One region of the Paenibacillus nanchangensis genome, then DNA from elsewhere that is predicted to be linked to it. Evidence: riboswitches for the same ligand, from Rfam matches in the RefSeq annotation. Region 1 holds a riboswitch; the other holds the start of a gene.
What was found. A riboswitch is a leader RNA that binds a small molecule or an ion and turns the genes downstream of it on or off. The one in region 1 is predicted to bind thiamine pyrophosphate.

Region 1 (14,827 bases):
TGCTTCAAAAGGCCTCCAAAGTTTGGAAAAGCGATGCTGTGTTCAGGCAGGGAATGTTGCTGTAACCTAGAGTTACGCACCTTTCTTGTTGGCATGGTTGGTCGCACTACCATGACCCTAACAAGTGAGTTGTTTTTTGTGAATACAAGTAAATCTATTGAATTTGTCTTGCTCACTCAAGGGTCTAAGCCGTTTTTCCAGCTGCGAAAGTTGAGTTCTTTATTTAAAAATCCAAAAAGTATAAAAAACAGTACGGACTCAGGTGGTTTAGTTTCGTCTGGAATCGTACATGGTTGTAAAAGCGGGTGTATTGCTGAGCAGCATATTTTACCTGCTTGGCAGAGTGAAAGGAGTGGAGGTACATCCGTAGGAACTAAACAGGGAATTTATTATTTTGGTGTATATGGGATGGATCACGAATCAGATTACACCTTGGAGATTACCGGAAATAATATATTTCCCCATCAATAACTTCACTTGTAGGACCCCCCTAAGATAAGTGTGCTTAAGTGTACTATCATAGGGGGATTTCTGTGCCTGTCCAGCACGTGCTCAGGCTGATTAGACCCGTTGTCTTGCGCTCTTCGACTGTTCTTGCCGCATCCGCTCCGACAGCTCCCGTTTCAGCCGGAGAAAATCGGGATCGTCCGTGATCGACTCTCTTCTCGGCCGCTCGAACGGAACTTCGACCGTCTGCAGCACGGTGCCGGGGCGGCCGGAGAAGACGTAAATCCGGTCCGACAGCAGCAGCGCTTCTTCGATATTGTGGGTGATGAACAGCACGGAGCGCCGGTTCTCCTCCCACAATTCAAGCAGCCAGTGCTGCATGTCGCTGCGGGTGAGCGCATCAAGCGCGCTGAACGGCTCATCCAGCAGCATTAGCTCCTGGGGGGCGAGCAGCGCCCGCAGGAATGCGGCCCGCTGCTGCATGCCGCCCGACAGCATATGCGGATAAGCCCGCTCGAAGCCCGCAAGGCCGGCCCGGCGCAGCCATTCCCAAGCCTCCTCCCGCGCATTCCCGGGGAGCCGGCCGCGGATTTCCCGCGCCAGCAGCACGTTATCCTCTATGGTCCGCCAGGGGAACAAAGCGGGCTGCTGCGGCATGTAGCTGATTTGCCCGCGTTTACCGGTGCTGTCTTGGCCGTTCATCCGGATGTGTCCCCGGTCCGGACGGACCAGCCCGCCGATGATGTGGAACAACGTGCTTTTGCCGCAGCCGGAGGGACCGAGAATCGACACGAATTCTCCCGGGTCCACTGTCAGCGAGACGCCGCCAAGCACTTGCGTGGTACGCCGTCCGCGGCCGTAGCTAAGGTGCACATCGCAAACCTCCAGCGCGGGTACCGCAATGTTTTGCCGGCTTGTGTCCCGTCCGTCTTTTGGATCGGCTGATATTACTGGGGTTACCGTCATCTGCACTCGCCTCTTTCATGGTTTGGATGGTTTGCGCGGCTTCCAGCGGACAAGCCATTTTTCCAGCAGCGCCATCGCCGCGAACAGCACCAGGCTGAGCAAAACGATAATCGCGATGGCAACGAACATCCGGTCCGTACGGTAAGCCGATTTCTGCAGCAGCATGTAGTAGCCGATCCCCCGGTCCGAACCGATCCATTCCGCCACCACCGCTCCCATCACCGCATAAGAGGCGGATATTTTAATGCCCGAGAATAGGGACGGCACCGAATGGGGCAGCTCCAGCTTGGTGAAAATCTGCCAGCGGCCCGCTCCCGCCATCTTCATATAATTCATCATGGACGCATCGGTCTGATTCAATCCGCCCATCATCGCTACGGCGACGGGGAAAAAGCAGACTAGGGTAATCAGCACGATTTTCGGCAGCAGTCCAAATCCGAACCAAATTACAAGCAGAGGGCCAAGGGCGATGGAAGGCACGTTCTGGCTGAGGATCAGCAGCGGATAAAACGCTCTTTTGACCCAGGGGAGCAGGTGGAGCAGTACTGCGCAGACAATGCCCACGCCTGTTCCTATCGGAAACCCCGTCAGCGTCAGGCGGAGTGTAGCCAGCGTATGTTCCCACAGACCTTGGCCGCCGTTGGAGGTTTCGCGGTAAATGTCTCCGGGACTCGGCAAAATCCAGTCTTCAATGTCAAAATAGGCGGTCGCAAGCTGCCAAAGTCCCAAAAAGAAGACGACCGCCACGAAGGGCGGCCAGATCTGCTTCCAATAGCGGCTCACGGCCGGTATTTCTCCGTCAGTTTCTCCATGCTGATCCCCTTGGGGTTGTGGGCGATCTTGATCTGCGAAATCACGCTTGGGCTGCCCGCTTCAATCAGCGCAGCATGCATCTCGCGTACGACATCAAGCAGCTGCTCCAGTTCGCCTTCCATTGTCGTTTCCAGCGGATTCACTTGATGTTTTACGCCGGAGCGCTGGATGACTTCAATCGCTTTGTCCACATAGGGAATGGAATCCTCATTATTTGGGGTTTTCGGAATAACTTGAATGCTCAGCAGCGTATTGGCCATGATTGCTCATCCTTTCGAATTAGGAGATTGATAAGTTCAAAGAATACAGGGAAGCGGAGTTGTCCCCCTTTATAACCGCTGTTTACTCCGGCAAAAACTCGTTGGTGAACGCTTCTTCCGCCTTAAGCGGCTGCTCAAGCAGCTTCAGCCCGTACATCCAGTCGGCGTAATCCTTCCACACTTCCAGCTTCTGCTCTCCCCACCGGGGCGCATCATCCTTGTACTTCGGGCTCAGCCATTTCTGGCTGGCCAGCACCAGCTTCGCATCCAGCTCGGGCACCGCCTTGCTGAGAAGCTCCGCCGCTTTCTCCGGCTGGTCGATCGCATACTGGTAGCCCTTGGAGGTCGCTTTCAAAAAGGCTTTGACCAGCTCGGGACGTTCGGCGATTTCTTTTTCGCTCGTCATCAGCACCGGTGTGTAATAATCCAGCTGCGGCGCATAGTCCTTCACATACAGCATATCCAGCGGTTCGCCGCGCAGCTCGGCTTCAATTCCGGTCCATGCATAGAAGATCCAGGCAAAGTCGATGTCCCGTTTAACCGCGGTAAAATAGTCGGCTTCTCCGATATTGATCTGCTTGACCTTGTTTACATCGCCGCCTTCCGGCGCCATAATCGCCTTCATGACCGCAGCTTCTACCGGAGAACCCCAACCGCCGTAAGTTTTGTTCTCAAAATCTTTGGGAGACTTGATTCCCCGGTCGACCGGAGCCGCAAAGCCTGACGTATTATGCTGAATGATTGCGGCAATAGAGACCAGCGGGACGCCCTGCAGACGGGCCAGGGTCAGGTTTTCCTGTACGCCGACGCCAAATGCAGCTTCGCCCGAGGTGACCATCGTATCGGATCCGGCGGATCCGGGCTGCACGATTTCAACGTCAAGTCCTTCTTCCTCGTAGTAGCCCAGATCCCGAGCTGCATACAATCCTGTGTGATTTGTGTTTGGCGTCCAGTCCAAAGCGACCTTGATTTTGGTCAGCTCCTTCGGCGCCGAGGTTTGTTCCGGAGCGGCGCTGGCGGCTGTTCCCCCACCGCTGCCAGCCGCACCGCTGGCGGCGCCTCCGTTGTTCCCTCCGTTAGCGCCGTTTGCCCCGCAGCCTGCAAGTCCCAGCGCAAGCACGAGCGTAAGGCTCAGACGGGCTAATGTCTTGACTCCCATTTTTCTCTCTCCTTTGGCGGGCCGGTTGACCGTCCTCACGACAGCCGGCGATAATCCCGGCTTCATACGCTACCTGCCTGCCGGTCCCACAGGGACCGTTACATTCGTAAGGAAAATAAAAAAACGCCCCGGATCGGGACGTTTGGTGTCGCGGAAAAGTTACGGCTGCTAATTGGGCCGTATGTTCCGTCGTTTCCTACGCTGGCATTATCCAGATCAGGTATAAGGGTCAGTATCTAAGGGATACAATCTCAGCCGGCCGTTATCCAGCACCCCTGGTCTATGAAGTTATCGGGTACAGCTTACTTCACGCTGTATTATAGCCGTCCGCCCGCCGATTGTCCAGAGGGGGTGGAGATTTTATGGAGGTATGGAACAAATTGTTCTCCCTGTAAATTAGGCTTCGACAAAATCTTATAATATAATAAAAAAATATGTGTTTTTATAGGTTCTCATATGTTTTCATAATATGCTCCTATAATGTGCTCTCATTTTGCGGCAGGGGAGGGGAAGAAGGATGCAGACAGCACAACGTGAAGCCGGAACGGTACTGAATGAAATTGCAGACCGGGTGGCCGGGAAAGTGACGGACCTTCAGTACGAACGGCAGCCTGATCTGGTGGACCGCTTCGGTCCGCTCGGCCGGCTCAGAACAAGACAGGATTCGCTGTACCACCTTCGCTACCTGGCAGAGAGCGTGTCGATGGACAGCCCATTGCTGTTCATCCAATATATATCTTGGCTGAAGACGCTGCTGGCTCAGTATAAGGTGACAGACGAGGATTTGCTGATCAACCTGTATTTGATTCGGGACGCGGTGGTTCAGAGTGTGGAAGAACCGCATCTCAAGCTGATACTCAGCTACTTGGACATGGGGATTCATCAGGTGAACACAAAGGAACACCCGCTGCCCTTCATCCGTCCCGGACAGCCTTATGGCGGGGAAGCGGCGGAATACCTCGGACATCTGCTTGGCGGAAGAAGAAGGGAAGCTTCCGTTCTGGCGGCCGGCTTGTATGAGCAGGGCGTGCCAATCCGGGATATCTATATGCATATTTTCCAGGCTTCTCAATATGAAATCGGGAGACTGTGGCAGACAGGGGAGATTACTGTCGCGCAGGAGCATTACTGCACTGCCTGCACACAAAGCATTATTTCGCAGCTGTATCCCAACTGGATCGAAGCCCCGAAGCAGGGGAAAAAGACGCTGGTCGCTTCCGGGGTCGGTGAGGAGCTGCACGAAATCGGTCTGCGGATGGTCGCCGATTTTTTTGAGATGGAAGGCTGGAATACCTATCATCTTGGCGCCAATATGCCGGAAGCCGCACTGATCCGGTTTCTGGCTGACAAGCGGGCGGATGTTGTGGCAATCTCCGCCACAATGACTTACAACATTACCTTGGTCGCACGGCTCATTGAGCGTATCCGTAACGCGGAAGAAACACGGAATGTGAAGATACTGGTGGGCGGTCTCCCCTTTAACATTGACCGGGAGCTGTGGTTCAAAGTGGGCGCGGACGGTTATGCGCCTGATGCCCAAGGCGCCATCGAAGCGGCGGAACGGCTGACCGGAACGGCCGGGAGGCTGGAGCGGTAGATTGCATTGAGGCCGCCCGGTCTGGTCCCGTCCGAAGCTGGTGTACCAGCTTGTGCTGTTATGGGAGGAGGCTACTCATAACAGCCGCTGTAAGAGATACAGGCCAAATGCCGAGATAAAGGTGGGGAACGCGTGAAAGACGAACAGCAGGAAATCGACAGCTTGCGGAAGACCATCGAGGGACTGGTACGCGAGATTGTGCTGGGCCGGGAGCGGGAAGAGCAGAACCTTGCCGAATTCTCCGCGATGAACAACGAGATCATCACCACGCAGCGGCTTTTGGCCAAAAGCAACGCAGAGCTGAAAGCGGCCAAGGAGGAAGCGGACCGCGCCAACCGGGCGAAAAGCAATTTCCTGTCCATGGTCAGTCATGAAATACGAACCCCGATGAATGGCATCACTGGAATGGCTGAGCTGCTGGAGGGCTCGCCTTTATCGGACGAGCAGCTGGATTATGTCGGCGTGATCCGGGAGTCCGCTGATTATTTGCTGCGGATGATCAACGATCTGCTGGACTTGGCGAAATTTGAAGCAGGCGGCCTGGCTCTGGATGTGGAAAAAATGAATATACGCACCGTGCTGGACCATGTATGCCGGCTGCTGGGCCCTGCCTCACAGCAGCGGGGCAATGAGCTGGGGTGCCGGATCGAGGATCGCGTCTCGGACAGCTTGATGGGCGATCGGGCAAAAATCACCCGTATGCTGATCAACCTCATCAATAATGCCGTCAAATTTACGAATAACGGGCAGATTGCTGTAACCATAAGCGTCGGGTCCGAAAGTGAAGAGGCGCAGCGTCTCCGGTTTGAGGTGTCCGACACCGGTGTAGGCATTTCTTCCGTGGATATGCAGCGTCTGTTCCTGCCTTATACACAGGCGCAGCGGCGTGAAGGCGTATCATCCGAAGGCACCGGCCTTGGGCTCGCCATTACCAAGGCTATGGCGGAGCAGATGGAAGGCCAAATCGGCGTGGACAGCGAACTCGGAGTAGGTTCGACCTTCTGGTTCGAGCTTCCGCTGCGCAGAGCCGCGGGAGTTCGAGAGGAGAACCGGGCGCCACAGCAGGACGCCGTACCGCTTTTGGTGCTGCCCGCGATACTGCTCGCCGAAGACCAAGATTTGGGCGCCAAATTGCTTGCGGCGCAGCTCAAAAAGCTCGGCGCCGGTGAAGTGCGGAGGGTGAAAAGCGGCCGGGAAGCCGTGGAGGCCTGGAAGCAGGAGGATTACGCGCTGATTCTGCTGGACAGCCAGCTGGAGGAGTTGGACGGCCCGGAAGCGGCGCAGCAAATCCGCGAGCTGGAGGCGGCCGCGGGAAGATTGCGGACGCCAATCGTCGCCCTGTCGGGCGACGCCACGGAGGAAGGGCGCGAGCGGTGCCTCCGGGCGGGAATGGACGATTGGGCGGCCAAGCCGGTTAAGCTGAACCGGCTGCGCGAGATTGTGGAACGCTGGGCGGCTCCCCGGACCGCGCCGGTCCTTAACATGCAGACCGCCGGAGGAATTCTGGAGCTGGACGGAGATGAAGAGCCGGCTATCCTGCGCTCTTTGCTGGACATGTTCAAGTCGGACACGCCGTCCCGGCTGGAGCAGCTTAAAGCGGCTTTTGCGGGCGGGGATCTGGCGAAGACGGGCCGGATTGCGCACAGTCTCAAATCCGGGAGCTTGGGTCTCGGAGCGGATTATTTTGCTTCGCTCTGCGCTGATATTGAGCGCGCGGCGCATCACGGAGACGGTCCGGCCGCAGGCGCCAAACTGCCGCAGCTGTGCGGCGCTTATCTGGATGCCTGCTCAGCGCTGGAGCAACTGCTGCCCTGACGTTGCGCTTATTCCTTGCTGGGGGATTTCCGGCGTTTGCGCCGGTTCCGGAGAGCCCGCGCGGCTTCACGTACGGTAATGCCAATGCCGATGACAATGCCGCTGAGGGTCACGAACAAAGCCAGATATTCGAAGAGGGAATACCCCTGCAGCTTGCTCCAGTCAATATCGCCTTTCAGGTCTTCAATGACCTGGTTCATCCCGTAAATACCGCCCACCACGGAATACAGCGTAAGGATCATCAGCATCTGATCGCGCCGGTTGGTGCTGAATTTATCCTGGTACTGGAACAGATCATCGAGCGTCTGTTTCACTTCTTCATACAGCTTGTCGTTGCCGTACACCTGCCGCACCTGATAGAACAGCTCCCGTCCTTGCGACTGGGATATCAGCTCCATAAAATAATATTTGGCCGAAAATTTGTTGATAGCCACAATCAGCTCTTCCACCTCTTCGTAGTCTTTTTCCACTTTCAGCTTCGCATGAATGTTGGCCAGCTTGAGCAAAACGATTTTATGAAAAATATTAAGCAGAAGCCCGTAATAATACTCCCCGTACATCTGGTTGACCAATTTCCGCGCCGTCTCCCCCTCCGCTTTGCTCAGGCAGCAGAATGTCTGCTCGTTCATCACATAATGCGTGTCCGGCGCCCAGCGGGTGTAGCCGTGGCGTTTGGTATAATCCGCGATATATTCCGGATCGCTTGCGCTTATGTAAGGTCGTCCTTCGAAATCCATTCCATCCATCTGACCCGCGCGGAACCGCAGCTGTTCATCGATCTCCGCCTCCTCTTCCAGACCGTAGAAAGCCTGAACCATCATCCGTTCGTCCACAAAAAAGGGCAGTGTCTCAAAGTAGGCGCCGGTCATATCGGACCGGTCCAGGAACGGCTCCAGCCCGTCGATTACATGCTTAAACAGAAAATCCTCCGATTGGCGGAAGCTCCGGTCTCCCTCGCGGATACGGGTGTGGTTGTCTTCCTCGGAAACATCCTCCAGCATCCGGAACCGGTCGGCGAATTCCATCGCTTGGCTGAAGGTTAGGCCGTCCCGGCTGATATCGATACGGACCGTCACAAAGCCCACCCGAAACGGGCAAAGCAGGACATCTGTAGACAGGATACGAAATGGCAGCTGAAGATTCGGCGTTTCCAGCATGCCCTCCAATGTTTCTTTGCGCGAATATCGCGTAAAAGCCTCGTTATCCGGCTCATGGGGAAACAGTACATGCGCGGCAAAGGGAAGATAGGACCGTTCCATCCGCTCGTGGGAAACGCAGTATCCTTCGCCGTAATAGGCGTCTTCCAGTTCTTTTTTGTGCAGATAAAATGGAGTGTAGCCATGATGCTCCAAATGCGAAAACAGCTTGCTGCGTTCGCCCTGCCGGATCGAAAAAGGGAAAACAAACTGCAACAGCGCTGTATGCAGGACCGGCTCGCGGCTAGAGTTCATAGGAAATCCCGCCTTTTATACATAGTAGGTTACTTTTTATTATTACCCTGTTTAGAGAAGGAAGTACCCTGAACCTGCCGTTATTCCCGGATTCAATCAGGCCGCAACGGGTACACTACTAGGGAGACTATGGTGCGCTGCGCGGCTTTATGCCCGAAGCGGCGCAGGCGAAAGGGGAGCTATCAAATAATGGACAAAGCAACGCTGGAACAGCGGATCGTTGCCGCTCTTGAAGAGAATCCGTACGGCTCATTCGGAACGGTTGAAGCCGGAAACAAACCGAAGGTGCGTTATATGGCGGTATATCACGAGGGATTAAATGTGTATTTGGCCACCGACCGCAAAACGCACAAGGTGGAGGAGCTTCAGAATAATCCCAACGTGTATCTGCTGCTGGGATACGAAGCAGGGGGCACGAAGGATGTGGTCGAAATCGAGGCGACCGCGTCTGTCTCGAAGGATGAAGGTCTCCGTTCCAAGGTCTGGAATCAGGATCTGGAAAAATGGTTCAGCGGCCCGGAGGACCCGGACTACGTAATTCTTGAACTGAAGCCCGGGCGGATTGAGTACCGCGGGCGCGGGGGAGAACAAGGAGTATGGGAAGGTGGCGCTTGACCGCCAGGATAAAGATGAAAAACAAATGGTTCCGCTTCCGAACAGAAGCGGAGCAAGCCGGCCGGCTCCGCCGCCGGCTTTTTTGCCGTTCGGACTGGCCGCGCCTAGTCGCGCCGTTCACGTTAGCCGTGTCGTTTGCATCAGCCGCGCCGTTCACGCCGACCGAGCCGTTCGCGCCAGCTATGCCCGTTCGCGCCAGCCATGCCCGTTCGCGCCCGCCGTGTCGTTCGCGCCCGCCGTGTTGTTCGCGTCAGCCGCGCCATTCCCGCCAGCCGCGCACCAATTATGCCGTTCACGCTGTGCGCTGTTTGCCATCCTGATTCGCGCAGAAGGCCGGTTCAGCTGCGGGACCGGATATTCACGATCCGTACTCTTTTGTCCGGTGCCAGACATGGTATAATGATGTCGCACATATACCATCCACACACCAAAGGAGGAACGGGAATGGACTGCGGAAGCTGCTCGGTGGTTCCCCCGATTGAAGATGAAGGCGTATTGAGCTGGCTTCCATCTCCTCAGGAGCTCAGCATAAGGCTGGCTGATGCCGGCTGGCAGGTTCGGCAGAAAGCGGATGCGGGCAGCATCCCCTACAGTTCAAAAGAAGAGCTGTTTACACTCCTTCGCACGCTCCGTTCCTGGGAGAATGGGAGCGCGGCAGAGCTTTCGGTCTCCATTTCCGGGGACACCCGGAATGCGGGGCTGCCGCGCTGGTTCCCGCTGCCGGAACTGGAGGCGCGGTTTGCGAACATGAATCTGGTTGAACTGATTGCGAACCGTGAATTTTGCAGCTATATGCAGCCTATTGTGGATGAACAAGAACGGATCGCTGGCTTTGAGATGCTGCTGCGGCCCAAGCCAGGGGGAACGGAGTTTAAGCCTTACGAGCTGTTTGAGATTGCCCACCAGACGGGGTTTCACACGTTTTTGGACCGGGCTGCCCGGATTTCAGCGATTGAAAGCGGCGCACGGCATCTTCCCGCCGGCATCAAAAGATTCATCAATTTCCTCCCTTCGTCGATCTATAATCCAAAGCACTGCCTGACTCATACGTTTGCAACGATTGACCGGTTGGGGCAGAAACCGGAAGACTATGTATTTGAAGTGGTGGAGACGGAAAAAATCGACGATATCGATCACCTGAACCGGATTTTTGCAGAATACCGGCGTCAGGGGGTGCAGGTGGCGCTGGACGATGTGGGGGCCGGTTATTCAACGGTCGAGCTGATGAGCCGCCTTGAGCCGGATTACGTAAAGATTGACCGGAGTCTGGTGACGGACTGCGATACCGATGGCGGAAAGCAGGAAAAAATCGCGTCCATCGTCGCCAAAGCCCGGGCATTCGGCGGAACCGTGCTGGCCGAGGGGATTGAACGGCGGGAAGAATTCCGGATGTGCCGGGAAATCGGCGTCCATCTGGGACAAGGTTATCTGTTCGGCAGGCCGGAGCCGCAGCCTCCGACCGGGCTGTTTGCTGGAGTATGCACATAAGGATTCGACTCCCTGAAGGCGCCAGCTTTCGGGGAGTTTCATTACATAGGACAAAGGAGCGTTACTGGCAATGAGCGGAGTGATATTGTATATCGAGGACGACGGGGAAATCGGCCTCGCCGTCACTAATGATCTGCGCGACCGCGGTTACGCGGTCCGCTGGCTTCAAAGCGGAGAACGGGCGGTGGAGGAAGCGGAAGGGTGCGGGCTTGCGGTGCTGGATGTAATGCTGCCAGGCCTGGACGGATTTACGGTAGGCCAGCGCCTGAAACGGGCCTACCCGCAGCTGCCGATCCTGATGCTGACCGCCAGAACATCAATCGACGACAAGCTGCAGGGTTTGCAGTTTGCAGATGACTACCTGACCAAGCCGTTTCATCCCGATGAACTGGCGGCGCGGATTGAAGTGCTGCGGCGGCGGGGCGGTGCTGGAAGCGCAGAGCCGACACGGCTCGGCCATTTAATTGTGCATGAAGGCGACAACCGGATTGAAGACGGCCGGACCGGGGAGGAAATTGCGCTCACCGGCAAGCAGTTTCAGATTTTTTTCTACATGCTGCGGCATTTAAACCAGATTTTGACCAAGGAACAGATTTATGAAGCGGTCTGGAACGAACCGTATCTTGAGGGCGACAAGACGCTGATGGTGCATATCCGCTACCTCCGCGAAAAAATTGAAGCCGATCCCGCCGATCCCAAGGTGATTGAAACGGTACGGGGCGTCGGCTACCGGATCCGGGCATGAGACGCTTCGGATGGTTTGGCCGTTTCCGGCGTTCGCTCCTTTCCCGTTATTTGCTGATTATATTATCGGCATTCCTGTTTCTCCCGTTGTTTTTTCCGGTAAGCTACATGGTTTACAGCCTCGCTGTCGGCATGGTGTGGGATGGCCCGCCGTCCGCCCGGGAGGCGAATCCGCTTTATCCGTCCGGCAAGGAGCTGGAGCTTGCGTGGCACCGGGAAGCGCTGGCGTTAAGCGGCAAAAGCGCTCCGGAGGTTGATGCAAGGCTGGAGCAACTCGCCCGGAAATATGCGGATGCCGAGCTGTTTTGGGTGGATGCTGACGGCCGGACCCGCCGGCATATGGTGCCCGCTCCCAAGCCGGCTGCTTCGGCGGAACCGGTATCAGCCGGTTTGTCTCTGCCCGAACAGTGGTCGGCATCGGATGCGGTTGTGTTTATGAAAGACAGCTATAACAGCGACCCGTTTACGGCGGTGGCATTTATCGGCGACCGCCCGGATGCCGGACAAGGGTTCATGGCCATCCGGGTCAGCCGCTCGCTTATTGGTGTCGAACCCGCGATGAATACTGCGCCGAACTCGTTTTATTTCGCGGTGTTTTTTGTGATGTTTGTCTTGTTTGTGGCGGTGTCCTGGCTGTTCTTCGCCCACATCCGCCGCCGGCTGACGCGTCTGCAGCAGGCCATGACGCTGCCGGGAGAGGACGGAATTCCGGAAAAAATCCCGGGGGGGAGACCCGACGAAATCGGCATGCTGGAGGAGTCCTTCAACACGATGGTGGGCCAGCTCGCCGACAGCCGGCGCCGCGAACGGGAAGAAGAGGAACTGCGCAAACGGCTGGTAGCCGATTTATCCCATGATTTGCGGACACCGCTGACTGTGATCCGAAGCCATGTCCACAGTCTGCATAAGGAAGGGCTGTCCGAACAGGGCGAAAAATCGCTGGCGCTGATGGACGAGCGGATTGCCGATCTCGGCGCGCTGATCGACAACCTGCTGTCTTACAATTTGCTGTCTTCCGGCCGGATCAAGCTGTCGCTGGAGAGCAGGGAAATGCTGCGGCTGATGCGCGAAAGCGCCGCAGCCTGGTATCCGGTATGGGAAAAAGAAGGATTTGAGATCGATATCGATCTGGGGGGCGAGCCGTTTTATTGGCAGATCGATGTTATTTGGTTCCGGCGTATTCTCGATAACTTCTACCAGAACATCGTCCGCCATGCCGGAAGCGGAAGATATGTCGGTATCCGGCTGACGGAGACTGGCGGAAGGCGGGGGATCGTGATTTCGGACCGGGGACCGGGCATGCAGCATACCTCAGAGGCCAAAGGGGCGGGTCTGGGCCTGGCTATCGTCGATGTGCTTATTTCCCGCATGGATCTGCACTGGAGCGTTGATTCCGGTCCGGAGGGGACCGCCATAACACTGACGGGTCCTGAAGTCTTCGGTCCTGCGGTCTCTGAACTTTCATCCTCCGGGAATTTAAACAAAATTTAAACTTCGGACCTCCTTGTCTTTAACCTTCGGGCGGTATGCTTATTTCCGAGGTGAACAAGACAATGAGCGAAATTGTGATTGAAACGAGTGCATTGACGAAGCAATACCGGGGCCGGGCCGCGGTCGACAATTTAAACCTGAATATTCGGCAAGGCGAAATTTACGGCTTTCTTGGACCAAACGGAGCGGGCAAAACGACGACGATCCGGATGCTGCTCGGACTGATTGCACCCACATCAGGCAGCATCCGGGTATTTGGCAAAGACCTGCGCAAGGACAGGCTGAACATTTTGCGTAAAGTCGGATCGCTGGTGGAGTTTCCGTCTTACTACGGTCATCTATCGGCCATAGAGAATCTGGAGGCGGTCCGGCGTATTCTGGATGCGCCGAAATCGCGAATCGGGGAAGTGCTGGACATCGTCTCCCTTAAGGGTGAGGAGAAGCGTCCGGTCAAAGGTTTTTCGCTTGGTATGAAACAGCGGCTTGGCATCGCTACCGCCCTGCTCGGCAATCCCGAACTGCTGATTCTGGATGAGCCGACCAACGGACTGGACCCGTCGGGGATTCAGGAAATCCGCAGTTTGATCAAGCGGATGCCCGCAGAGCACGGCATCACCGTGCTGGTCTCCAGCCATTTGCTGAGCGAAATCGAGCAGATGGCCGATACGGTCGGCATCATCCGGCAGGGACGGATGGTGTACCAGGATACCATCGCCAGCCTGCAGCAGCGGGCGGCCGGGGAAATGCGGCTGATTGTGTCCGAGCCGCAGGCGGCGTATGAATTCGCCAGACACAAAGGCTACGAAGGAAAAGTGGAGAACGGGGCGCTGCACTACTCCCGGATGAACGACGCGCGAGTGGCGCTGCTGGTCAAATCGCTGGTGGAAAATGGACATGCCGTGTACCGCGTGGAGGAGAAGAGACAGTCGCTGGAGGACTTTTTCCTGCAGGTCGTCGGGGGGGAGAAAGCATGATCGGACGCGCGCTGTCGGCCGACTGGCTGAAAATCCGCGGCAAAGGCGTATGGTTTCTTGTCTTCCTGGGTCCTCTTGGCCTTGCCGCCATGCAGGCGCTGAACTTCGGTCTGCGTTACGATTACCTCGTGAACAGGTATGGGGACGATTTGTGGGGAACGCTTCTGGATAATCTGGCCGATTTCGTGCCGGTTGCCCTTTTCCTGGGAGCGACGCTGCTGTGTTCGCTGATTGGAAATGTGGAGCATCAGATGAGCTCGTGGAAGCAGCTTCTGGCTCTGCCGATCTCTCGCACTTCAGTGTTCCTGTCGAAGCTGATTCTTACTTTGTCACTGCTGGCTGTGTCCTGTGTGCTGCTGTCGGTATCGGCCGCCGCGCTGGGATGGGCGCTTGGGTTCCCGCTTGGCGAGCTGCCTGTAGTTGACCTCATCCGGCTCGGATTCGTGAGCTATGCCGCGGCGCTGCCAGCGGTTTCGCTTCAGCTCTGGATGTCGCTGTCCTTCCGCAATCAAGGATGGCCTGTAACCATCGGCGTATTTGCCGCGGTCTTCTCCTTGTTCGCCGGGGCGGTGTCGGAGTACATTCCGCTGGCCTGGCCGGCCCTGGCCTGGTCGGGACCGCACAAGGAATGGTTTGCAGGCGGAGGCGCCGCGCTTGGTCTGCTGCTGCTGCTGCCCTTTGCGATGCATTTTGCCAGAAAGGATGTGGCTTGAATGTTCAGAAGAATTCTGGCCGCCGAACGGCTCAAGATGTCGAAGGGCAGAATGTGGCTGCTTGTTCTCGCCAGCCCGCTGCTGTCTCTGGCTGTAGGTCTGCTGATGGACGAGTCGGAGGTAGGCTTGACCTGGGCAATGGCCGCCGGGGGGATGTCGATGGTGCACGCCATGCTGCTGCTTCCGATCTTGTCCGGGCTGTTTGCGGCGCTGCTGTGCCGCTACGAGCATACCGACGGAGGCTGGAAGCAGCTGTTATCGCTGCCCGTTACACGCACGGCCGTTTATGTTTCC
Region 2 (14,827 bases), on a different contig from region 1:
CTCCGGCATTGTTGCCAGTGTTCCAATGTGAAATTCATCTTTGAATCCCTCTTTGAGCGTTATCGCGGAATAAAAGTCCTGCGGATGCAGGAGATGATAACCGATCAGCCTCAGCTTCCGAATGGACAGCAGAGCAGTCAGTGTTGGCCAAGCCAGCCGGTTTAAGAGCGGTACGGGGTAGCAGGTAACAAGTCCAAGCGTCCGGCCGTTTCTTTTGGCTTCAAAAGCATGATGATGGCTGAACCGGTTACTCCTCCCCCGCCACAGCCATTCGAACGTCTTGTGGATGGTGTCCCGATTCGTTGAACCTGCCAACAGTTGTGCAAAATCGCCCAGCGCAAACAAATTCAGTTTAGCTCCCGCAGCCGATGCGGCTTCCGCCTTGACAATGCTCAGTTCCTGATCCGCCTTCACCATTCCCTCGCCTCCTTGGTTGGTTAGATTAAGATAGCTTTAGCTCCCAGGATGTTCATTTATTTTCCTTTTTTTGCTTATACCGCTATCCTACTACATCTGCAGCGCCGTTGCACTTCCTGCCTGCTCCTCCTGTCTTTTCCCGCTCCGTCCATAATCGCACACAAAATCAAAACAAACGCGATGCAGGCAGTCATAATAGAGTTATTCCTATTTTTGAGAGAAAGGCGGCTAACCGGCATGGATACCTATCATCGGATTCAGGAAGCGGTAAATTATATCGAATCCCGCTTGGATCAAAAACTGCACATCAGCGCGATTGCGGACAACGCGTGTTATTCCCCTTTTCATTTTCAGCGGCTGTTTCTCGCCATTACAGGCTACACCGTTCAGGAGTACATCACAAAAAGAAGGCTGACCGAGGCTGCGGCCCGGCTTCAGCAGCAGGACATCGGCGTGCTCGACGCCGCGGTCGGCGCAATGTACGGCTCACAGGAGGCTTTCACCCGCGCATTCGAGAGCTTTACCGGCTCCACACCCGGCAAATTCCGTAAGGACAAGCCGGCTTTTGGCGGAATTGCGCCGATCCGTTTGGACGCCGGCAGTCTGCCGCGCCGGAGCAGCGAGCTGTCTATCGACAAACCTGATTTTCACAACTTTGCAGACAAAACAGTGATCGGGGTGGAATACCGCACCAATCTGAATGATGACCGCCACTATTCCGCGATCCCCGGCTTCTACGACGATTTCGGGCGGAACGGCCGGTTTGCCAACATTCCGGGCAAAATCGCGCCTGATATGAATGTTGGTGCGGCGTGCCATTTTGCGGACAACGGCGATTTCTCATTTGTTATTGGCGAAGAAACAAGCCCGGAAGCTGATGCTCCCGAGGGATATGTCAAAATCACTATCCCCGGCGGACTATACGCCGTCTTCAAAGTTCAATCATTTGCGGCCGTACCGGATGTCCGCGATTATATTTACGGTGTCTGGCTGCCATCCTCCAAATATGAGCGGCGCGAAGGACCCGATTATGAAGTAACAGATGTACTCGCTTCCCATTATCCTGATCGGCTGCGGATGAAAATTTATATTCCGGTCACCGAATAAAAGGCAGCGGAGTACTGCTGCGAGGTAAGTGTAGCGATGCTGCAAGGTACCCTACATCATAACCTACCGCGGAGAGGAACGGAACGCTCATGGTGTTCATGGTGCTCTTGGTGCTCTTGGTGCTCTTGGTGCTCTTGGTGCTCTTGGTGTTCATGAACCGCCCGAACAACGAATGCTTACAGCGACAGCAGCCTAACCCACAGCGGGCTGCAAGCCTGCAACCTTTCCTGCATTTGGGCCGTCAGGGGAGTAAGGCAGGCAGGCCGAGGCCGTCTGCACTCCTGTATAAGAGGTGACCTACTATGCCAACCAAACACCGTGTTTTCGCCGCCGCGCTATCGCTTGCCTTGCTCTCCGGGATTGTCGGAGGTTCGCTGCATGCGGCGGGTTCGGGTTTTAGCGACATCGCTTCCTTAGAAGGCAAAACCAAAATTGAAGCCCTGCGTGAGCAAGGTGTGATCAAAGGAGTTGACGGCTCCCGCTTCCTGCCGGACGCCGCACTCAGCTCGGGCCAAGGCATTCAGCTTATTTCCGAAGGCTTCCAGTTCAGTCTGGCCTCTATCCTCTTTATCAAGGCACCGCTCGCAAGCGATATCTTCACCCGGGTGCCCGATAAAGCCTGGTATGCGCAGGCGTTTTTAAACGTTCATTACAACGAAGTGAACATTCCCGCAGACATCGATCCTGCCGCGCCGATGACCAGAGAAATGTATATCCACCTGCTGGATCAGGCGATGCAAAAAGCCGGCGGACTGCCAATGGTCAAGCTTAATCCTGTCGACATCGCGGACGAAGATCAACTGACACCGGATTACCAAGGCAGCGTGCAGCGCGCAATTTCCCGGGGCGTCATTACCCTGGACGATGACAACAAATTCCGTCCACAGGAATCCGTCACCCGGGCAGATGCAGCGGTGATGCTGTACAACGCGCTTGATTATCTGAAGCAGCATCCGCAGCCTTAAGCGGGAACCGTTCCGGCACAAGGCGAGCAAGGCGTATAACGTCGAGGCTTCATCAGCCGCTTTTTTCAAATTGGCCCTTTACAACCAGACATAATATGGTATAGTAAAAAGCGTTTATTAACCGAATAGACCTGTCATTCACTAGGGGAGCCGGCCGGCTGAGACGAAGCGCACGCTTCGGACCCTTGGAACCTGATCTGGATCATACCAGCGGAGGGAAGTGGAGCTTCTTGAGAGACGACGCCAATAGATTGCCGGCGGCGCCGGCTTGTATATGAAGACCCGTCCTGACCCGCTGGGAAAGGATGGGTCTTTTTTGTCGCGTAGGCCTGGAGGGATGTCCAATTGAAAAGCTGATCGAAGTTCATCAAGTTTCTTACTCTTACGTTTCCCCTGCCGCTCCCGTTATCAAAAATCTGAGCCTGCATATTTCCCGGGGACAGTTTGTTTCAATCGTCGGACCCAGCGGATGCGGCAAAAGCACCCTGTTCAAGCTGGCGGCCGGTCTCCTGGAGCCCGAATCGGGAACCATTCTGCTGAACGGGCGTGACGGCTCCCGGCTCGGACGCGTTGCCTACATGCCCCAGCAGGATTTGCTGCTGCCCTGGAAAACGGTACTCGCCAACTGCCTGCTGCCGGTCATGGTGCGTCGCGGCGACCGCAAGCAAGCACGGGAAAATGTGCTTCGGATGCTGGAGCGGTTTGGCCTCGGGGAGCGCGTGAACGCCTACCCGGATGAATTGTCGGGCGGGATGCGGCAGCGGGCCGCTTTGCTCCGCACTTTGATGCATGGCGGGGAGCTTCTGCTCCTGGACGAGCCGTTTGGCGCGCTTGATGCCATGACCAAACGGGAAATGCACGGCTGGCTGCTGCCGCTCCTCAGTGAATTAAATCTCACTGTGCTGTTTATCACCCATGATCTGGAGGAGGCCGTGCTGCTCAGCGACCGGGTGCTCGTGATGCCGGCATCGCCCGGGAAGCCGGTGAAGGAGCTGCACATTGATTTGCCCAAGCCGCGAACCGCGGCGGCGGTGTTCACTTCCCGCAGCCAGGAACTTCGTGCCGAACTGGAGGGGATGCTGTATGCGCGTGAATAAATGGCGTACCCGCCTGGTCCGGTGCAAACCGTACCTCCCCTTTTTACTGCTGTCCCTACTGCTGTTAGGCGTATGGGAGGCCGCGGTTCGGAGCGGACGTGTGCCTGATTTCATTCTGCCGGCTCCTACAGCCATCGCACGCGCATTATATGAGGATCGCGGGCTGCTGTTTGGCGTGCATCTTGCCGCCACTTTAAACGAGGTGTTCACCGGACTGCTGCTGTCCGTCGTGCTTGGCGTGCTGTTGGGCGTTGGCATATACGAATCGCGCCGTCTCCGGCAGGCCGTATACCCGATGATTGTAGTCAGCCAAACGCTGCCGCTCATTGCGCTGTCCCCCATATTTGTGCTGTGGTTCGGCTACACGTTGTGGAGCAAAGTCGCCATTGTGTTTTTGACCGCTTTTTTTCCGGTTGTCGTTGGCGTGTACGACGGGCTCCGCGCTGGCGGCACGGTTTATGACGATCTGCTGAGGACAATGGGCGCCACGCGGCGGCAGCGGCTCCTGCATGTGCGGATTCCGCTGGCGCTCCCGTCGTTTTGTTCAGGCCTGAAGCTGGCCGGTGTCTACAGCGTGATTGGAGCGACGGTCGGGGAATGGCTCGGCGGGACTGAAGGCCTGGGGCTGTACAGCCGCCGGATGGCCGGCAATCTGCATACGGACTCTATGTTTGCCGCCGTAGTTTTGCTGTCCGCGATCGGACTTGTGCTGTTTTTGCTTTTTTCCCTGCTTGAGCGTCTTCTCCCCGGAACACGCAAACGCAAACGACAGCCTAAATTGACAACCCTTCAAAGTAAAGGAGATGCCCTGCATGATTAAACAACGAATTCGGCCTTTATTCCTGCTCCTATCGCTCGTTCTTCTCCTTGCCGGCTGCGGAAGCGCCGGTTCGGGGAACTCGGCTGCCTCCGGTTCCGCCTCTTCGCCCGTTGCGTCCGCCGGCACAGCGTTATCGGAAGCGCCGGGAGTACCGGCGGCGGAGGCAGCGGCAGCCGACACCACGGACGGCAGCCCAGCCGCGTCCGGCGCACAGACGGAGCCCGAACGACTCACCTTAATGCTGGACTGGTATCCGAACGCGGTACATACCTTCCTTTATGCGGCTGAGGAAAAAGGATTTTTTGCGGAACAAGGTCTGGAAGTTGAACTGAAAATGCCGGCGGAAACCAATGATGCCCTTCGGCTGGCCGCAGCGGGCACAATCGATCTCGCTTTAACCTATCAGCCGCAGATTTTAATGGCGCGCGGAGAACAGATTCCCGTCAAGTCGGTTGGGGCGGTGGTCCGGCATCCGCTGAATCACCTGATGACGCTGGAGAACAGCGGAATTAAACGTCCCGCGGATCTGGCGGGCCGCACGGTTGGTTACTCCTCGATTCCGCTGTATGAAGCTATGGTCCGCACAATGGTCCGCCAGGACGGCGGCGATCCTGAACAGGTCACACTGCTCGACATCGGCTTTAACCTTGTTCCTTCACTGTCGACAGGCCAAGCGGACGCGATCATGGGCGGGTTCATCAATCACGAGCGGCTTCTGCTGGAGAAGGAAGGCCATTCTGTACGACCGCTGAATCCTGCGGAATACGGGGTGCCGGATTATTACGAGCTGGTGTTTGCGGCCAGCGACCGGACAGTGGATACGAAAACGGAACTTCTAAAACGGTTTATGCAAGCCGCAGCCAAAGGGCAGCAGTACGTACGGGATCACCCCAAAGAGGCGCTGGAACTTTTGCTAAAGCATGAAGAACAGACCTCCCCGCTGGATCCGGATATTGAACAAAAAAGCCTGGAGATCCTGCTGCCGCTAATGGATGCCGGTTCGCAGCCTTTCGGGTACCAGGATGAGGCTTCATGGGATCGTGTGGCGGAGTGGCTGAAGCAAAACGACATGCTTGGCGAAGCTGGCAAAGCTGAAGAAGCTTTTGTTAATTTATTGTAGTTCGTGCAACTGGGGGGGACATTCGCCCAACCGGAAGTACAATTTCGGCATATCAGCCAGCCCAATTTCGACACAACTGCGAGTCCAAGCACACCATAACCTGGAGTCCAATTTCGGCACGTCTGTGAGTCCAAGCCACCATAACCAGGAGTCCAATTTCGGCAAGTCTGTGAGTCCTAGTACACCATAGCCGGAACCATAGCCGGAGTCCGATTTTCGCCGCAGGGGCAGCTAGGTCTTACCTGTTTTTCTTCGGTTCAGTCTTTTTATAACTACCTAAGGAGGGTTTTTGATGAATTTTTTAAAAAAGGTTAGAGAAGCCAATCCGTTAGTTCATAACATTACCAATATTGTCGTAGCCAACTTTACGGCTAATGGGCTGCTTGCGCTTGGCGCCTCCCCTTTTATGGCGGACTCCTGCGAGGAAATGGAGGACGTGGCCGCCCTGGCCGGCGCGGTGGTGCTGAATATCGGGACGCTAAACGACCGGACCATTGAGGCGATGCGGCTAGCGGGCCAAGCCGCGAACAAGCTCGGCGTCCCGCTTGTGCTGGATCCGGTGGGCGCGGGAGCCACGCCTTACCGGACGGAAGTGACTCACCGGCTGATCGCAGAGTTAAAGCTGACGGCCCTGCGCGGCAATGTCGCTGAAATCGCGCATGTTATCGGCGAACAGTGGAGCATCAAAGGCGTTGACGCGGGTGACGGAGACGGCGACCGGCTGGGCCTGGCTGTACGCACGGCCAACAAGCTCGGCTGCATTGTGATCATCACGGGAGCGGAAGACGTGGTCAGCGACGGCAAAACGGCTTATCTGATCCGGGGCGGCGATCCGATCCTCACCCGGGTCACCGGGACAGGCTGTCTTTTGAGCGCAGTGGTTGGCGCATTTTTGGCTGTCGCGGAAAACCACCCGCTGGAAGCGGCCGCCGAAGCGCTGGCTGTTTACGCCGCTGCCGCCGAGCTGGCCGCAGAATCCGCCGGAGACCGCGGGCCCGGAAGCTTCCAGGTGGAGTTCCTCAATATGCTGGCGCGCATCACGCCGGAAGAATGCAGCCGCCGGGCGAATATTGCGCAGGCACAGCTGCCGGTGATATGGGGATGAGCATACCCAAGGCGCTGACAATTGCCGGGACGGACAGCGGCGGCGGTGCCGGTATCCAGGCGGATATCAAAACATTCCAGGAGCTCGGCGTATATGGAATGTCCGCCGTGACGGCGGTGACGGCACAAAACACACTTGGCGTTCAAGGCGTCTATCCGATGGAACCGGAAGCTGTCGCCCGGCAGCTGGATTCCATCGGGGAAGATCTTTCGCCCGAAGCGGTTAAGACCGGCATGCTGTTCAGCGGGGAAATTATTGAAATTGTAGCTTCAAAAATCCGCCAGTATGGATGGAACAGATTGGTGGTGGACCCGGTTATGGTCGCCAAAGGCGGGCAGACGCTGCTGCAGCGGGAGGCGCTGAAGGCGCTGACCACGAGCCTGCTCCCTCTCACTTTGCTCGTAACCCCCAATTTGCCCGAAGCGGAGCTGCTTACCGGCCGCCGGATCGACAATTGGGAAGACCGCATGGACGCCGCTCGTGCCATTCATGCGATGGGAGCGCGTCATGTTCTTGTCAAAGGAGGACATGACGACAACGACAGGCTGTCCGCCGATCTTTTATATGACGGGGAGGCGTTCCACCGGCTTGAAGGCACGCGGATTTATACCCGCAGCACACACGGCACAGGCTGCACCTTTTCGGCTGCAGCAGCGGCTGAGCTGGCCAAAGGGCAGACAGTGAAGGAAGCCTGCGCGACAGCCAAAGCTTTTATCCAGTCGGCGATTGAACATCCGCTTGAAATCGGGGCGGGACACGGGCCAACCAATCATTTTGCATACAAGCTGCTAAGGGGGAGTGTGCAATGAACATCGGTAAAAAACAGCAATGGGCAGCGGACGTGCCGTCCGGCACCGGCATCAACGTCCTCAGTTATTCTTCTCTGGCGGAAGCGGGACGCCTCTCTTCCCATTCGGTCCGCCGGCTGCTCCGGCTTTACTTTATCATGGGGAGTCCAAACTGTGCCGCTGCACCGGAATCGGTGCTTGAGGCGGCTCTCCGCGGCGGCGCAACGCTGTTTCAATTCCGGGAAAAAGGGGCGGGAGCACTAACCGGAACGGCTAAGCTGGAGCTGGCCCTCAAGCTGCAGGCGATCTGCCGCCGGCATGGCGTGCCGTTTATCGTTAATGACGATCTCGACCTGGCTTTGCAGACCGGAGCGGACGGTATGCATATCGGCCAGGACGACATGCCTGCCGCGGAGGTCCGTCGGCTGCTTGGACCGGACAAACTTGTAGGCGTTTCCGCGCATAACCTAGACGAAGCTTACCGTGCCATCCGCGACGGTGCCGATTATTTGGGCATCGGACCGGTGTACCCTACGTCCTCGAAGGATGATGCCCGCGCCGTGCAGGGCACTTCCTTTATCGCCTCCCTGCGTGCGGAGGGCTGCAATATCCCGGTCGTCGGCATTGGCGGAATTACGCTGGAGAACGCGGCACCGGTCATCCGGGCGGGAGCCGACGGCGTGTCGGTCATCTCCGCCATCGCAGCTGCGCCTGCACCGGAACAGGCGGCGGAAACGCTGCTGTCTGATGTAAAACGCACCCTGGCGGAGACCTACTCGGGATAAGCGGGGTTCGGTTTCGCAATTCAAACTGAGCATGAAGCAAAAGGGGCGGTCCCTAAGTCGTATAACGACTTGGGTCCGCCCTCTTCTTGTTCGCTTGCTTGACACCATTGCGTTTGGTTTGGCGCCATTCCGCTTGGCTGCCGTTATACCGTTTGGATATACACTATTGCTCCGCACGGTTTACTGCCATCATCCCGTTTGTCTCATGCCAAAGTGCCGGTGGCGGTCACATCGTGCCGATCTTTTTAGCCAGCTCGGCAAGGTCAAGCCCCTTTAGCGCACCTTCCACCAGCTCCGGCAGTTTGCCGGGGGTGCAGGCGAAGCAGGGTGTTCCGTTCCGGCTGAGGGTCCGCGCCAGCCGTTCATCGTAAAACGGCTTGCCGTGGTCGGACAGCGCCAGCAGTCCAAGCGTGCGCACGCCCGCTTCGTTCAGCTCGCGCATGCGCTGGATCAACCGGGACTGATTCCCGCCTTCGTACAGATCGGATACGATGATAAACAGCGTTTTTTTCGGCTCGGTAATAAACTGCTCGCAGTACGCCACTGACTTGTTAATATCGGTGCCGCCGCCAAGCTGAACGCCAAACAGCATATCGACGGGATCGTTCGCACATGTCTCCGTTAAATCGACCACCTCAGTGTCAAATACCACCACCCGCGTCTCCAGCGCGGGAATCGAAGCAAAAATCGAACCAATGACGGACGCCCAAATTACCGAATCCGCCATCGAGCCGCTTTGGTCGATATCAACGATGACCGTCCATTCCTTACTGCGCTTGGAGCGGTCAAAATAATAAAACCGTTCGGGAATAATCCGCTTCAGCCCGGTGTCGTAATGCTTCAGGTTGCGGCTGATCGTCCGTTTCCAGTCGATTCCGCTGAGAGAAGGCAGCGGTGTATGCTCCCGCCGGTTCAGCGCGCCCGTAACCGCCCTGCGGATGTCCTGCTCCATCCGCTTCACCAGCTCATCGACCACCTCTTTGACCAGGATGCGGGCGGTTTCCTTAGTTTTTTCGGGTATCTTGCCTTTCAGCTGAAGCAGCGTGCCGACCATCTGGATATCCGGTTTGACGGTTGCCAGCAGTTCCGGCTCAAATAGCAGCTGCTTCCATCCCTTGCGCTCCATCGCATCCTGCTGGATGATCGAGACAACGTCTTCCGGAAATAAAGACCGGACATCGCCCAGCCATTTGGACAAACGCGGGGCCGACGGTCCAGTGCCGCCCTGGCGTCCTGCACTTCTGCCCGACCCCGTAGCAGCTCCTTCCGTCGACTCGTCGTAAATCGCCGCGAGCGCTTCATCCATAATCCGTTCTTCCTCGGACAGCTCTCTTACGCCGCCTCCCGCGCATTCATTCAGCCTTGATTCGGCCGCTTGCCCTAGCACCAGCCTCCAGCGGATCGCCTGTGCCTGTGCCTGTTCTTGTGTCTGTCCCTGTTCTTGTGCCTGTTCTTGTGCCTGATCCGCCATATTAAAAGTCCCCGAAATCGAAATCGTTAAGTTCGTCTATCATCTGGTTTTCTTCCTCCTTCAACTCGTCGGTAAGCAGGACCGACGCCTCCTCCGGATGAATCCCCCACAGCTCGCCGAGCAGCTCTGCAACCATAATTTTTTCCCCGGGAGAAAATGCGCTGAACGCTCTCCTTAAAAACACCAATGCGCGCATGAACTGCTCCCGGTCGAGTGAAGCAATATAGCTGTCCAGCTGTTCCCACAAACTCATCCGCGACAGCAGGGCGTAACGGTTGCGCAGGGACAGCCCTTCAAACCAGCCGGCTCCCAGCTCAGCCGGGATGCCCGGCGACAGACGCCGCGACACTTCCGCCCCGCATTCTTCGGCACTGAGTTTGCCGCGCTCCATCAGGATGGCGCAGGCAAATCCGGATAATCTCGGATTGCGGTCATCCCGCTCGGCCAGCACGCCGAGCTCCTGTTCCCACAGCACCTCATCCACCGCTTCATGATGGGCGGACGCAATGGCGCTTAACTCATTCATCGCCGTGATCATGCCGGTAGCAGCTTCATCATTACAGCCGGAGGCGTCGACCAAATACAGCGCGGACCGGTGGAACAGCTGCTCCATCAGCGGAACCAGCGGTGCGGTGTCAATCTTGCGGATATCGCCAAAGCCAATAACCGCCGACAGCCCCGAAGCGGCTGATGCCATTTGAACGACATCCCGGCTGTCCGCTGCAAGCCGCTGCAGTGTATGGACCGCCTCGCCGAGCTGCTTGGTCATGCCGCATTCACAGGCAATCCTGATCAGCGACGCCGCTTCCGCCACGGAGGCGCAGGCTTCCAGCCGCTGCTTCAATACGTAAGCGGCGGCAAGTTCAACCGTCTCCCCAAGCAGTGTTGCTTCCACCACCTGAATTTCGGTTTCCGGTGTCCATCTAGCGGCCCACTCTTCCTTCCAAGCGGCGGCATCGGCCGCAAGCCGCTTGCGCTCGGCAAACGGAACGCCGAGCAGAACCAGCCGATGCAGCAAAAACGACCGGTTCAGATCGAGGTAGGCTGCCTCCGCAGAAGACACGCGGCGGTTCTCGCGTAAATCGAGCGGCAAATCGGCGGCAACCGGGGTTTTGTATTTTTCCAGCTTCAGCTGTTTGAACTGGCGGTTCAAATCATCCTGGATCGGGGTTTGGCTGACACCTTCCGCCAGCTCTCCGATCGCCGTTCCGACGTCGAGCCGGGCCAGGCTGTCGGCCACGGCGGACAACTCGCCCCGGCCAAGCAGCGTAAGCGCAGCGTCGCGCAAATCCTTCAGCACAGGGGCGCTGCCGCCGTGCAGCGCCGCAAGCGACTCCGCCATCCGGACCGCCTCAATCACTTCAGCCGTGGAACGGTGCGTCCCCCGCTCCCGCATCATCCGTGCGGCGGAACTGAGGTAGCGGTAGGGCAGATCCTCCGGCGTCCCTTCCGTCATCGCTTCCCACATTTGCTGATAATAATAAGGGGCTTCGTTGCCCGCGCCGTAGCCCGACATGCTGGACAGCTTGTAATAGGAATACGGCATCAACGTCAGCTTGGAAGATACGGCCGGAAGAAGTGCCAATTCCTCGTCGCTCATGATTCCGTCCGTGTGTTCCAATTCGGCGGCATGGTAAGCGCCGCAGATGACCACAATTTTGCCCGGCTCATGGCCTGAAGCGATAAAATGGGCAATCTGCCGCCGCATATAGGCTTCACGCACAGCGTTTTTGGCAAATTCCTGCTGCTCGTTGATCCGCTCCGCTTCCTCGGTCAGTTCACGAAGCGAAGCAGAAAACGCGTGAAGTGCGGTCCGGTAGGCTCCGGCACTGCCGTTATGCTCGAAATTCCGTTCCCAATACGTCTCGTAATCGTCTTCTCCTGCTAGGCGGGCAATCCGCTTATATACCGATTCTTCCCGCTTTGACGGATCTTGGCTATCCCAGCCAGGTTCTGCCGGGCTGCCGTTATCCCCCGCGGGTTCCACCGGATGGGTCCGGCCCTGCCCGAGCGCAAGAACAACCGAAGTCGGAAGGTCGATGAACGCGCAGGCCGCGCCGTTGTCCGCTGCCCATTTCATAGCCTGATATTCCGGCGAATACACTGCAAACGGCCACAGCACGGTCCGGACCGGCAGCTCTTCGGTAAAAGCGAGGATCGCCACAGGCGGTTTTGTCTCCGGCCGGGTCAGGTGGGGGATTTCGCCGCTGGCATCCGACGGCCCTTCGATCAGCACACAGGTCGGCCGGATGGTCTCCAGCGTTTCAAGCAGATGCCGCGCCCCGCCCGGCGACAAATGTCTTACGCCAAAGACGTAAGGCGATTCAAGCTGGGAAGAGGACGTCTGCCGACTCATCCGTTCATCTCCTTGCAGGCTTCATACAAACCGCGCCATTCGCTGCCGCGTTTCTTCATCACATGGTCCAGGTATTCCTTCCAGACCAGCCGGTCCTTGTCGTCATCTTTGACGATCGCGCCCTGCAACCCTGCCGCCAGGTCGGCATCGGTCAACTCGCCGCCGCCAAAGCTTGCGGCAAGCGCCATACTGTTCGTCAGCAGGGAAATCGCTTCGGCAGTCGAAATGACGCCGGCAGGCGATTTTACCTTTTCCTTGCGGTCCAGCGTCATGCCCGTCCGCAGCTCCCGGAAAATCGTCACGACCTTCAGCAGCGCTTCGTCGGCCGGCGCAGCCGCCTGCAAATCATAAGCAGAAGCGATTTCGCGCACCCGCTTCTTCACGATCTCGACTTCAGTCGACAGGTCCGAAGGCGCCGGAAGCACGATGATATTAAACCGCCGCTTCAGGGCGGCGGACATTTCATTTACGCCACGGTCCCTCGTGTTGGCGGTTGCGATCATGGAAAAACCTTTGCTGGCGCTTAATTCAGTGCCCAGCTCCGGTACGGTCACCGTTTTCTCCGACAAAATGGAAATCAGCGCATCCTGCACCTCGGAAGCACACCGCGAAATTTCCTCGAACCGGGCGATCCCGCCGTCTGCCATCGACCGCATAATCGGGCTTTGGACAAGGGCCTCCTGGCTCGGACCATTAGCGAGCAGCATCGCATAGTTCCAGGAGTAGCGGACCTGCTCCTCCGTCGTTCCTGCCGTTCCCTGTACCACCCGGCCGGAATTGCCGCACACTGCAGCGGCTAGATTTTCGGACAGCCAGGATTTTGCTGTTCCCGGTTCGCCGATCAGCAGCAGCGCCCGGTCGGTGACCAGTGTCGCAATCGCCATCTCTACAAGCCGCCGGTTGCCGATGTATTTTGGCGTAATTTCCATTCCGCCCGCCTGGCCGCCGCAGATGAAGGTGAGCACAGAACGCGGCGACATCTGCCAGCCTGCCGGTACGTTCCCGGTGTCATGTTTGCGGAGCGCTTCAAGCTCTTCCTTGTACAATATTTCCGCAGGAAGCCGCATCCGGTTTTCTGTCTGATCTGTTTGTGCTGCTTTTGCCGTCTTTGCCATGCCTTCATCTCCTCATTTTGTTCAAAGTTTATCTTTACCGTGTACGAATTCTTAGCTTACGTTATTGGCTAATCGCGCCGGCCGCGCATCTTGTCGATTACATATTCCAGCTGCTTGACACACTCGTAGCGGTATAAGGACAAAGCTGCCTGCAGTCTGTCCGCATATCCATCGGGGAGCTCGCACAGCTTTTCGAACACAAACGGCTCAAACTGGTAAGAGGTAGCGTTGCGTTTGTCTTCGATGGCTGCTACAAGCAGCTCATGCCGTTCTTCCTTTGGCGCTTCCGCGCGTTCCAGGCCTTCCAGGAGCAGAGCACCGGACTTATTCCGGAATTCCGGATTTTTTTTCAGCTTCTCGCGGAGATAATTCACCGCGGCTTCGTGGCCCGGTCTTGCAAACACGCACACCAGCTTCAGCATGTCGCGGGAAATGAACCAGTCCAGCCAGCGCGGATCCCATTTCTCTTGAATCCGCTCTGTTGAAGCCAGTACATTCCGGTAATAGGAATCGTTCCGGTATTCACTGCGCCACACCGCGTCAAAAGGAACATACGCATGCTCGGACACCATGCGCTCGACCGTTTGGAGCAGCTCCTTCTCGCGTTGTACCGCTTTCTTGGAAATGACGCCTTTCAGTTTGCTTGTTGTGGAGCCCACGTAGCGCTCATACAATTCTTCCGGCGGCAGCACCTGATGAGCCAGACGGAAGGTATTGGATAAATACCGCGCGTTCTCTTCCTCCAGTTTGGAGAGCAGCTCCATTCCTTCCTCCGAGCCGGAGGCTTCAACATAACCCGCGCAGTAATCCGTCACCTCCAGCCAGCCAAGCGAGGTGTAAACGGCAGCATGCTCCGCTATGAAACGGGCCAACGCATCAAGCTGAGGTCCACGTACGCTGCCCAGCGCGGTCAGCACACTCTCGAGCTTCGAGTTTAATGTTTTCGCCTGTTTCTTGTCCTCAATTTCGAGCCCCTGCCTTACCAGCTCTTCCAGCTGCGGGGCAAGCCAGCCGGCCAGCTTCGGCGTAGGGTAACGATGGAGCGCATCGGCAACCAAATCCTTGTCTTTGCCGGCGAATGCCTCGGCCAGGCGATCTTCCGCCTGCGGGCTGCCGCCTTGAGCGAGCGACAGGTAAGCCGCTTCGCGGACCGTTTTCTTTTTATCCCGGGACCATGCCAGCAGCGATTCCAGGTAAGTCTCTCTGCCGGCCAGCAGTTCGATCGCAAGCGCGCGGATTTCATCCGAGCCGTTTTCAGCCGCACCATAAACGAAATCAAGCACCGACTCGCCTCCAAGCCGGCCGATCACCTGCAGCTTGCGGTATTCGGACTTGCCGCCATTCCGGTCAAAGCTTCCAATCAGAAAAGGCAGGATCTGCGGCCCGTACGAAGGCAAAATTTTCTCCGCCACATACTCGGCAATTTCAACATAGGGATCGCCTAACGCTTTTATCACATAAGGAAGCAGCCGCAAATCGGCGAATACACCTGCCGGGAAAGCTTCGATTACAACTTCGTAGCGGCCGCTGCCTGTGGTGGACAACGCCGTCTGGACTTCGGTCACCCGCCGGTACGACTGATTGGTCTGAAGCCCGGCCGGAGAGCCTGGCCATTCCCGCTCTTCCCCGGCCGGCGCCGTCTGTCCCTGGGTGCGGAGCACCGAGCCCAGCAGCAGCTGGA

Region 2: it holds a riboswitch for thiamine pyrophosphate, as region 1 does, so the genes downstream of both, ACE6ED_RS27175 (ABC transporter ATP-binding protein) here and ACE6ED_RS17185 (ABC transporter substrate-binding protein) in region 1, are expected to answer to the same signal.

The regions. Positions count from the first base shown of each region.
Region 1 is NZ_JBHOFD010000020.1:121,921-136,747, reverse strand. It holds partial or broken gene ACE6ED_RS29275 (hypothetical protein) at 1-471, shown strand, start outside; gene ACE6ED_RS17200 (ABC transporter ATP-binding protein) at 562-1,413, opposite strand; gene ACE6ED_RS17195 (ABC transporter permease) at 1,429-2,196, opposite strand; gene ACE6ED_RS17190 (thiamine-binding protein) at 2,193-2,486, opposite strand; gene ACE6ED_RS17185 (ABC transporter substrate-binding protein) at 2,569-3,645, opposite strand; TPP riboswitch at 3,821-3,932, opposite strand; gene ACE6ED_RS17180 (cobalamin-dependent protein) at 4,163-5,242, shown strand; gene ACE6ED_RS17175 (ATP-binding protein) at 5,375-7,057, shown strand; gene ACE6ED_RS17170 (hypothetical protein) at 7,066-8,508, opposite strand; gene ACE6ED_RS17165 (pyridoxamine 5'-phosphate oxidase family protein) at 8,698-9,123, shown strand; gene ACE6ED_RS17160 (hypothetical protein) at 9,304-9,534, opposite strand; gene ACE6ED_RS17155 (EAL domain-containing protein) at 9,568-10,611, shown strand; gene ACE6ED_RS17150 (response regulator transcription factor) at 10,682-11,356, shown strand; gene ACE6ED_RS17145 (HAMP domain-containing sensor histidine kinase) at 11,353-12,846, shown strand; gene ACE6ED_RS17140 (ABC transporter ATP-binding protein) at 12,909-13,820, shown strand; gene ACE6ED_RS17135 (ABC transporter permease) at 13,817-14,533, shown strand; gene ACE6ED_RS17130 (ABC transporter permease) at 14,534-14,827, shown strand, end outside.
Region 2 is NZ_JBHOFD010000050.1:22,331-37,157, reverse strand. It holds gene ACE6ED_RS27190 (GNAT family N-acetyltransferase) at 1-417, opposite strand, end outside; gene ACE6ED_RS27185 (AraC family transcriptional regulator) at 655-1,524, shown strand; gene ACE6ED_RS27180 (S-layer homology domain-containing protein) at 1,827-2,489, shown strand; TPP riboswitch at 2,623-2,725, shown strand; gene ACE6ED_RS27175 (ABC transporter ATP-binding protein) at 2,795-3,586, shown strand; gene ACE6ED_RS27170 (ABC transporter permease) at 3,573-4,406, shown strand; gene ACE6ED_RS27165 (ABC transporter substrate-binding protein) at 4,399-5,526, shown strand; gene thiM (hydroxyethylthiazole kinase) at 5,819-6,631, shown strand; gene thiD (bifunctional hydroxymethylpyrimidine kinase/phosphomethylpyrimidine kinase) at 6,628-7,440, shown strand; gene thiE (thiamine phosphate synthase) at 7,437-8,204, shown strand; gene ACE6ED_RS27145 (VWA domain-containing protein) at 8,431-9,675, opposite strand; gene ACE6ED_RS27140 (DUF5682 family protein) at 9,677-12,031, opposite strand; gene ACE6ED_RS27135 (ATP-binding protein) at 12,028-13,146, opposite strand; gene ACE6ED_RS27130 (HEAT repeat domain-containing protein) at 13,215-14,827, opposite strand, start outside.